DNA from 2 places in the Williamsia herbipolensis genome. Region 2 is predicted to be linked to the other one. Evidence: predicted binding sites of a transcription regulator. Region 2 holds the regulator's gene; the other holds the start of a gene.
What was found. Region 2 encodes HspR, which represses chaperone genes until heat shock. Its sites were predicted from a motif close to ANNTGAGTNNNNNNNACTCANNT; they were not measured.
Positions count from the first base shown of each region.

Region 1: lon (endopeptidase La) is a predicted target of HspR. The motif match lies at 2,212-2,234, and genes of this name have one in related genera.

Region 1 covers NZ_CP108021.1:2,790,925-2,796,020, forward strand. Annotated here, with positions in the region: gene lon (endopeptidase La) at 1-2,200, opposite strand, end outside; gene OG579_RS12565 (hypothetical protein) at 2,366-2,569, opposite strand; gene OG579_RS12570 (CGNR zinc finger domain-containing protein) at 2,595-3,140, shown strand; gene OG579_RS12575 (hypothetical protein) at 3,137-3,796, opposite strand; gene OG579_RS12580 (hypothetical protein) at 4,015-4,506, opposite strand; gene OG579_RS12585 (hypothetical protein) at 4,580-5,096, opposite strand, start outside.
Region 2 covers NZ_CP108021.1:2,246,505-2,251,600, forward strand. Annotated here, with positions in the region: gene OG579_RS10135 (LuxR C-terminal-related transcriptional regulator) at 1-2,055, shown strand, start outside; gene OG579_RS10140 (heat shock protein transcriptional repressor HspR) at 2,086-2,493, opposite strand; gene dnaJ (molecular chaperone DnaJ) at 2,493-3,692, opposite strand; gene grpE (nucleotide exchange factor GrpE) at 3,843-4,433, opposite strand; gene dnaK (molecular chaperone DnaK) at 4,430-5,096, opposite strand, start outside.

The DNA of each region.
Region 1 (5,096 bases), 540 kb from region 2:
GATCGGGTTCGTTCCGGATCGGGACGAACACCGTTGTGAGACCGGCCCGCTGGGCCGCGAGCAGCTTCTGCTTCAGCCCACCGATCGGCAGCACGCGGCCGTTCAGCGTGACCTCACCGGTCATCCCGACCTCGGCGCGAACGCGACGGCCGGTGGCCATCGACACCAGCGCCGTCACCATCGTCACGCCTGCCGACGGTCCGTCCTTGGGGGTGGCACCCGCTGGGACGTGGATGTGGATCTTGCGATCCAACGCCGCCGGGTCCACGCCGAGTTCGGTGGCGTGGGAGCGAACGTAGGACAGTGCGATCTGCGCCGACTCCTTCATCACGTCACCGAGCTGCCCCGTGAGGGTCAGACCCGCGTCACCGACGGTCGACGACGCCTCGATGAACAGGACGTCGCCACCCATGCCGGTGACCGCGAGACCCGTTGCCACACCGGGCACGGCCGTGCGCTCCTCCGACTCCGGGGTGAACCGGGGCCGTCCGAGGTAGTCGACGAGGTCGGGTTCGTCGATCACCAGTGCGGTGTCGTCGGCCGCCAGTCTGGTGGTGGCCTTGCGCATTGCCTTGGCGAGGAACCGCTCGAACTGTCGCACGCCCGGTTCGCGGGTGTAGTCGGCCGCGATCTTGCGCAACGCGTCGTCGGTCACGGTGACCTCGTCGGCGGTCAGAGCGGCGCGGTCGCGTTGGCGGGGGAGCAGGTAGTCCCGCGCGATCGCGACCTTGTCGTCCTCGGTGTAGCCGTCGAGGGTGACGAGCTCCATGCGGTCGATCAGTGCCGACGGGATCTGTTCCACCACATTGGCCGTCGCGAGGAACACGACGTCGGACAGGTCGAGGTCCAGATCGAGGTAGTGATCACGGAACGTGTGGTTCTGCGCCGGATCGAGCACCTCGAGCAGGGCCGCGGCCGGGTCGCCGCGCTGGTCGGAGCCCACCTTGTCGATCTCGTCGAGCAGCACGACCGGGTTCATCGACCCGGCCTCGCCGATCGCACGCACGATGCGTCCGGGCAGGGCACCGACGTAGGTCCGACGGTGACCACGGATCTCGGCCTCGTCACGCACGCCGCCGAGGGCGACGCGGACGAACTTGCGACCCAGCGCCCGGGCGACGGATTCGCCGAGCGAGGTCTTGCCGACGCCGGGAGGGCCCGCGAGCAGCATGACCGCGCCGGAACCGCGACCGCCGACGACCTGCAGACCGCGCTCGGCGCGACGGGCACGCACCGCGAGGTACTCGACGATGCGGTCCTTCACGTCCTCGAGTCCGTGATGGTCGGCGTCGAGGATCTCGCGCGCCGAGGCGATGTCGGTCGAATCGGTCGTGGTGGTGTCCCACGGCAGGTCGAGGACGGTGTCCAACCAGGTTCGCAGGTAACCACTCTCGGGCGACTGCTCGCTCGAGCGCTCCAGTTTGCCGACCTCGCGCAGTGCCGCCTCGCGAACGTTGTCGGGCAGCGTCGCCGCCTCGATGCGTGCGCGGTAGTCGTCGGAACCGTCCGGCTCGCCCTCGCCGAGCTCCTTGCGGATGGCGGCGAGCTGCTGACGCAGCAGGAACTCCTTCTGCGTCTTCTCCATGCCGTCGCGGACGTCGCCGGCGATCTTGTCGTTGACCTCCACCTCGGCCAGGTGGTCGGTGGTCCAGGTGATCAGGGTGCGCAACCGCTCCACGACGTCGGGTGTCTCGAGCAGTTGTCGCTTCTGCACGTCGGTGAGGTACGAGGCGTAGCCGGCCGTGTCGGCCAGGGCCGAGGGGTCGGTCAGCTTGTTCACCGAGTCGATGACCTGCCACGCCTCGCGGCGCTGCAGCATCGCCAGGACGAGCTTCTTGTACTCGGCCGCGAGTTCGCGGGTCTCTTCGGTGACGGTCGGCTCGGCGGCCTCGTCGACCTCGACCCACAGCGCGGCACCCGGGCCGGTGGTGCCCGACCCGATGTGCGCCCGCTTCTCGCCCTTCACCACGGCGGCGTGTTGTCCACCGCCGAGGCGTCCGACCTGCACGATCGATGCGATCACGCCGTAGGAGGGGTAGCGGTCGTCGAGCCGGGGCGCGACCAGGAGCTTCTGCGAATCGGTGGCCTGCGCGGCATCGACCGCCGCGCGGGCGGCGTCATCGAGCTCGATGGGGACCACCATGCCGGGCAGCAGGATGGGATCGGTCAGGAACAGGACTGGCAAGCGGGTGTCGCTCATTCTTCCTCCAGGGTTAAGTCTGACTCGCTCAACTGGTCGGAGGGGTTGATCTGTTCCCGCTCAAGTCCGGTGTTCGTTGTGGGCGAAACCGGGTCGCGCGGAGATCGTCCCTCCACGGACCTGCCTCGGGTCATATGCCCGAGGTGACGCTGTACGCGGACGATCTCAGTCACCGAGCGTCGTGCTGACCGCGGTCGGGGGCATGTCGGTGTGTGCGGCGATGTCGACGCGACGGGTGCCGCACTCGCCGCAGCGGACGTAGAGGACGGTCCCGTCGCTGGTGCGGTGTGCGGACTCGGTGAGCCAGGCGTGTTCGTGGGTCTGCAGGGTCGGGCTGAGGGTCGAGTTCTCGGTCGAAGAGGTGTGCATGCGTCCACTGTGATGTCATGGTCATGTGCATCTCAACCCTTACGGCGAATACGCGGTACTCCTGGCGGCCTCGTTGGCCAACGACTGGCCCGAGGACTGCGCCGGGATCGAGGCTCGGGCGCGCGAGTTCGGGATGACGGGTCGATTCGAGACCCGCCCCGACGATCACGCGCGGACCCGCGAGGTGATCGACGAGTGGCTACGGATGGTCGATGCCTCCACCGAGGACGAGCGGGCACGTCTGCTCAACGAGACGATGAGCGTCGCCGCGGCCTATCCGCGGTTGACCAACCACAACGACGAAGGATGGCACCTGCACTATCGCGACCGGAATCAGTCGCTCGCCCACGTCCTCACCGCGGTCATCTCGGTGGGGACGGCGCTGCACCTCACCACCCGCGGCATGCACCGCATCGGCCGGTGTGCCGCCGGCCTGCCCGGTGGCGGCGACTGCGAGATGGTCATCGTCGACGTCAGTCGGAACGGGACCCAGCGGTATTGCTCGGTGCGGTGCGCGAATCGTGCTGCGGTGCGCCGACATCGAGCCCGGACATCGTCGGTTCGGCGCTAGGAGCCGTCGCCGGAGATGATCGCGTCGATCTTCCACCGACCGGATCCGTCCGCCGAGACGTAGAAGGCGTCGCCGCGGGCGACGTCGGCGACGACGGCCGGGGTGCGGACGCGCACATCGACGAGGACGCGTGCGGCCGAGTCGGTGAGGGTGACCCGTGCGCACCACGCGTCGGTTCCCTGGGGCAGCGCGGCGATCCACCGTTGCAACTCGATGACGGTCGGGACGGGCGCGGTGTCTGCGATCGCCGCGCGAGCCGCCACCGGCGACCTGTCGGTGATGGCCGCCGCGAGGAAGGTCGCGATAGCGCCGGTCGGCGAGGTCGGATCCGCGCGCTCGTCGATCGTCGTCACCGCACCATCGGTCCCCGTGGTGCAGAACGGGATCTGCGGACCGTCCGCGGGAGCCGCGTTGTCCTGAGCATCCCCCGTCGAACCCGCACCACTCGATCCGGAGACGGTCGAACCCGTACCGCTCGACCCCGAGGACGTGGCGAGAACGACAGCGCCCGCGACGATTCCGGCCACGACGACCACCGCGCCCGAGATGAGCGCGACACGACGCCGATTGCCGCCTCGAGCCCGCCGCCTCCGCGAACCGCGTACGGCGATCTCCTCGAGTGTCGCCGACCAGTTCGACGACGGATCGGTGTTCATCGGCACCCAGGGGGGCGCCTCCGGCGACCCTCGCGGCGGTCCCGGATCGGCGGCGGTGAACCACGGGGGCTCGGGGGGTGTGACGCGGGGCGGGGGCGTCTCGGTCGGCCCGGGAGCCGACTGCCGTGCGAACGGATCGGTGTCGGGCTCCCCCGGAGGTGATACCGATGGGTCGTGAGGGTGGGGCTGATCGTCCGGTGGCAGTCGGGGATCGTCTGTCACTGATCCACCACGCCCGCGATCCGTACATCACCCGGAGGGCCCGTGACCGTCGCGCGCAGCCGATACTCGTTGGTTCCGCCGGCCGGGGGTTGATAGGTGAGGGTGTACAACACCGTGTCGGGCCGAGTCTGGCGCATCCGCAAACAATAGGTCGTGCCGGGCGGGTAACCCCCGATTGCCTGCGAGATCAGGGACGGCGACGCCATGGCCGCGCCGGTCGCGACGGCGTCGGTCACCCGGGCGGTGTCGCGTCCCGTGATGACCGCCCAGTTGTAGTCGGCGACCACCGCCACCCCCGATTCGTGGCTGCCCTTGCCGTTGGTGACGGTCTCCCCAGGAGCTGCGGTGGTCGGGTCGCACCGCAGCGGGTCGATGGCGGGAATCGCTGCGGCCGAGGTCGATCCGGACGGCATGGTCACCACCGACGCGGCCGGCGAACCGCCGCCACACGCGGTGAGGCCCAGCATCAGCGCGGTGACGGCACACACCACCAGGCCACCCGGTCTCGCCCGGCGGCGAGAGGGTGGCCTGGTGGCGTGATCGCACGTCGTCACGTGGCTGTCACTGTCGGTGTCGGCCCCCGGTCGGCGCGCCGACGTACTGCGGGTAGGCGATCTCCAGGCCCGGGAACGCGCGCTGCGCCTCCTTGCCGAAGTTGATCACCGCGGCCGTCACCGAGTCACGGGCGGTCTGGGCGAACACCCCGGCTGCCTTGAACGGTGCATCGGCGGCGTCGTGATCGATGCTGATCGGCACGTTCACCGCGCCGATCTTCACGGTGCCGGTCACATCGCCGTTCTTGGCGACCACGTAGTCGACCTTGTCGCCACCGGGCAGGTTCGACCGATCGAGGTGCAGCTCGTACTGGTTCGCATCGGGGTTCGGCGGAGCCGGCTTCGACTTCCGCGGATCCTCTTGCGTGGCCCCGCCCAGCGGTGCGTTCGGATCGGCACCCGGATCACCGGCACCGATGGCAGTGCCGATCGCGCCGCCAATCAAGCCGCCGACTGCCGCGCCGACCAAGCCGCCGCCGGCCGCGCCGGCAATTGCTCCGACGGCTGGGCCTGCTGCGAGGCCG
Region 2 (5,096 bases):
ATGAGCGGCGGGAACCGTGCCGCGATCGACGCCGCGATCTCCGCGGTGACCACGCCGGACGGTGTCGACACCGAGACCCGATCGATGATCACCGTTGCGGCCGAGGCCGTCTCGGCGTATCACCACCGCACACTGCGCCGCCTCGACCGCGCCACACTGGGCGTGCTGACCGTCGCCGCCGCCGGTTCCACCCTCGATCCCGACACCGTCGCCCAGACCTGCGACCTCGACATCGCGGACGCGACGTCGGCCATCGACGCCGCTCGCGGATCGGGCTTCCTCGGCGACTCCGACACGTTCCTCGACGACGCCGCCCCGGCGCTGGCCGCCGTGGTCGGTGCGCACCAGATCGCGATCACCCGCACCGCACTGGTACGAGTGCTCCTGACGCACAACGCACTTCCTCTCGAGCGGGCGCTGGCGGCGGCTTCCGACGGGATGGTCGACCCCGCACTGGCCGAGACCCTCGTCGACCATGCCCGCGCCGCCCGCGGACACCGGGCGGTCACGATCTGGTCGGCGGCACGCGCGGCCGGCGCCGACAGGTCGGTCTGCGATCGGCCTCTGGCCGCCGCGGCACTGGCGGCCGACGACCTCGACGCGGCCGACCGCATCGCCGACGAGGCGCTCGGCTCCGAGGACCGGGCCACGGTGGCGACCGGCGTACGCATCGCGGCCTCGGTCGCCGCCCGCCGCGGAACCTATTCTCGCGCTGCGCAACTGTTCGGCTGGTTGGGGTCCGACAGGGCCGGGACCGACGCCGCCGCCGGGGCTGTCGCCCTCATCGCCGCCGGTGACCGCACCTCGGCCGAGGAGTTCCTCTCCGTCGCCGACCACGCGCCGCCCACCACCGACAACACCGCGGCCGCGCAACTGGCAGCCGGTCTGCTGGCGTCGGTCACGGATGCGTCGGCGACCGCGGTCGGCGCGGTGCTGCGCTCGATGTCGGCTGCCACCGACACCCAGCGCATCGAACCCGAGTCCGCCGCCGTGGTCGCCGTCCTGTTGATGCTGCACACCGGCGATCTCGCCGGCGCGGCATCGGTGCTCGCCCGACGCAGAACTCTGGCGGACGGGTCGGGCGACACCCGCGCAGACGCCCGACTGCTCCTGCTCGACGCCTGGACCGCGATGGCCGCAGGCGATCTCACCCGCGCGGCCGCACGGGCGTCGTCGGTGACGGTGGGGTGCCACCGCGAGCGTCTCCTCGCGCACGCTCTGCGTGCCGGTATCGCCCGCCGTCAGGGTGATTCGGGTGCTCTGGCCAGCGCCTGGCGTGACGCGCAGTCGGCGGTCGCCGAGGCCGAGGCCGACCTGTTCGCGCTCCTGCCCCTGGGCGAGTTGCGGCTGGCCGCGGTGCGGTGCGGTGACGCCGACCGCGTCGCGCACCTCGCCGCCGAGGTCGACCGCCTGCTCGCCGCGCTCGGCGATCCACCGGTCTGGGCCGCGGCGTGGCACTGGTACGGCGTCCAGGCGGCGATCCTCGCCGGGACCCCGGATGCCTTGGTGCCACACGCCAGGGCACTCGGTACGGCCGCCGATGCCCACCCCTACGCCGCGGTTCTGGCGCGGGCGGGGCGGGTGTGGCTGCGCGTGCTGCAGGGTGACGATGCCGATCCCCCGTTGTCGGTCGACGAGATCGACCTCGCCGCACACGATCTGCACCGCATCGGCCACGGTTTCGACGGCGCCCGACTCGCCGCGGAGGGGGCACTGCGTGTGGACGACACCCGCTCGGCCACCTCTCTGCTGCAGACCGCCCGCACCATCGGCGGAGCACCGTCGGCCGGTGCGTCGCCCGGTCCCGAGGCTCCCGCGGTCCCGGCACCCGGCGCGACCGGTGTCGCCACCCTCTCCGAACGAGAGGCCGAGATCGCGGAGAAGCTCGTGCTGGGCCTCACGTATCGCGAGATCGGGGCCGCGCTGTTCATCTCGGCGAAGACCGTCGAGCACCACGTCGCACGCATCCGACGTCGGCTCGGGTCGACCTCGCGATCGGAGCTGCTGTCGACACTGCGCGCCGCCGGCTACGGTGCCACGGCGGCGCAACCCTGAACCACCTGCGCCCCGGCCGCACTCGAGGCGTCAGCGAGTGCGTTTGCTGCGGGGTTGCCAGACCACGAGGGCGCTGGTGCGCGGTACGGGGACGAGTTCGCCGCCGTGCCCGCGATGACGCAGATCGTTGCGGGCCGAGGCGAGTTCGGCCTCGAGTTCGCGGACGCGCTGGGCCAGTGCGTCGACATGGTTGGTGAGATCGATGATGCGTTTGATGCCCTCGAGATTCACGCCCTCGTCCTGCGAGAGGCGCTGCACCTCGCGCAGCAGCTCGACGTCACGCGCCGAGTAGCGCCGGCCGCCGCCGGCCGCGCGCTGCGGACGCACGAGGCCGAGGCGATCGTAGGTGCGCAGGGTCTGGGCGTGCATGCCCGCGAGCTCGGCGGCGACGGAGATCATGAAGACCTCGTCGTCGCCTCCGCCGGCCGATCGGCTCATCACTGATCACCCCATCCGTCCCTCGGCCGGAAACCACTGGCGCGCTCGGCATCGGCGTACTCGCGGAGCTTCTCGACGGCGGCGTCGTCGAGCTTCTTCGGCACCGCGACCTTCACCGTCACCAACAGGTCACCGGCACCGCCGGCCCGTTTGCTGACTCCTCGACCGCGCACCCGCAGCGTCCGGCCGTCGGAGGTGTTCGGCGGGATCTTCACCCCGACGGTGCCCTCCAACGTCGGCACCGACACCGTCGCGCCGAGCACCAGTTCGCCGAAGCTGACCGGTAGTTCGACCTTCAGGTCGTTGCCGACACGCGTGAACACCGCGTCGGGGCTCACCGTGACGGTCACGTAGAGGTCGCCCGACGGCGCGCCACGCAGACCGGCCTCACCCTGTCCGGCGAGACGGATCCGTTGCCCGTCCTCGACGCCGACCGGGATGCGGACGTTGATGGTGCGCGTGCGCACGGTGACGCCGTTGCCCGAACAGTCCGAGCACGGCTCGTCGATGCGCGAGCCCGTCCCCTGGCAGTCGGTGCAGGGCTCGCTGAACCCGAACGCACCCTGGTTGCGGCTCACGACGCCGGCACCGTTACAGGTCGAGCAGACCCTCGGGCTGGTGCCGGGTTTGGCGCCACTGCCGTGACATGTCGTGCACGGCGACGGCGACGTGAGTGACAACGACACCGTCGTGCCGAGCGCGGCGTCGCGGAACGACAACGTCGTCTGCGTCTCGAGGTCGTTGCCCCGACGCGGTCGTGTCGCGGTCCGGGGTGCCCGGTTGAACAGGCCGCCGAACAGGTCACCGAACGCGCCGTCACCGCCCGCGGTCGTGCCGGCGTTGCCGAACAGGTCACCGACGTCGAATCCGCCACCGGCACCGGGTGTCGCCCGACCACCACCGCCGGTGAAGCCGCCGCCGAAGCCGCCGCCCGCACCGTTGCCGCGGAATCGTCCGCCGGCGAAGGCGCTGCGCGTCTCGTCGTACTCCTTGCGTTTCGCGGGATCGGACAGCACGCTGTGCGCCTCCGACACGCGCTTGAATCGCTCCTCCGCCGCGGCATCGCCGGGGTTGGCGTCGGGGTGCAACTCCCGGGCCAGCTTGCGATACGCCTTCTTGATGGCGTCGGCCGAGGCGTCCGAAGCGACGCCCAGATCCTTGTAGAAGTCGTGCTCTAACCATTCCCTCTGTGGAGCCATAGGGCGTCACCTCCTCTTTCGTGAGAATCGTCGCCCCTGCGGGCGGAAAAGTTCTGTGTTTGTCGACATGGTGTCGCACCACCGACGCCCGCACCGCCGCGACGGACCCCGGAGGGGCGGTCGCGGCGGTGCGAGGTGGGTGTCACTTGCTCAGGCGTCGGCCGGGGTGCCGTCGGTCACGGTGACCATCGCGGTCCGCAGCAGGCGATCGCCGAGGCGATATCCCTGTCGGTAGACCGCCCCGATCACCGGGCTCGCGCCGTCGCCGTCGTGCTGCACGGCCTCGTGCAGAGCCGGGTCGAACGCGTCACCCTCGGCACCGAAGGCACTGAGCCCCTGCGCCGTCAGCGTGTCGACGATCTTGTCGGCGACACCGCGCAGCGGTCCGCTCTCGAGATCGCCGTGCGCACGCGCACGGTCGAGGTCGTCGAGCGTGGGCAGCAACGCGTTGATCAACGTCGCCTTGCCCTGCTCGACCGCACCCTGGCGTTCCCGCTCGGCGCGGCGCCGGTAGTTGGCGTACTCGGCCTGCAGTCGCTGCAGGTCGGCCAACAACTCCGCCTCCTTCGCCGATTGGGCCTCCTCGGGCGTCAGCTCGGCGCCGTCGGCTGCACCGGCCTCGGCGGGATCGGCGTTCGCCGCCGCCTCGGCCGCTGCGGACACGTCCTCCGGGTCCACCTCCCCGAGGTCGACCGGGTCTCCCGGCTCCTCCTGCGGTGTCCCCGGCTGATCAGCCGTCACTTCTTCTCACCGTCGGTGTCGGCGGGCTCGTCCACGACCTCGGCGTCGACGACGTCGTCGGCACCGGCCGATGCACCCGGAGCGCCCTCGGCGCCGCCCTCGGCCGCGGCGTTGGCGTAGATCGCCTGTCCCAGGGCCTGCGACTCGGTGGACAGGGTCTCGACCGCGGTCTTGATCGCGGCGAGATCGGTGCCCTTGAGCGCCTCGTTCGCGCCGGCGATCGCGGCTTCGACCTTCTCCTTGGCGTCGGCGGGAACCTTGTCCTCGTTCTCCTTCAAGAACTTCTCGGTCTGGTTCACCAACGACTCCGCCTGGTTGCGGGTCTCGGCCTCTTCCTTGCGCTTGCGGTCCTCGTCGGCGTGCGCCTCGGCATCCTTGATCATGCGGTCGATCTCGTCCTTCGAGAGGCCCGAGCCGTCCTGGATCCGGATGGTGTTCTCCTTGCCGGTGCCCTTGTCCTTCGCGGTGACGTGCACGATGCCGTTGGCGTCGATGTCGAAGGTCACCTCGATCTGCGGGACACCCTGCGGCGCAGGCGCGATGCCGGCCAGCTCGAACGATCCGAGCAGCTTGTTGTGCGAGGCGATCTCACGCTCACCCTGGTACACCTGGATCTGCACCGACGGCTGGCTGTCCTCGGCCGTGGTGTAGGTCTCCGACCGC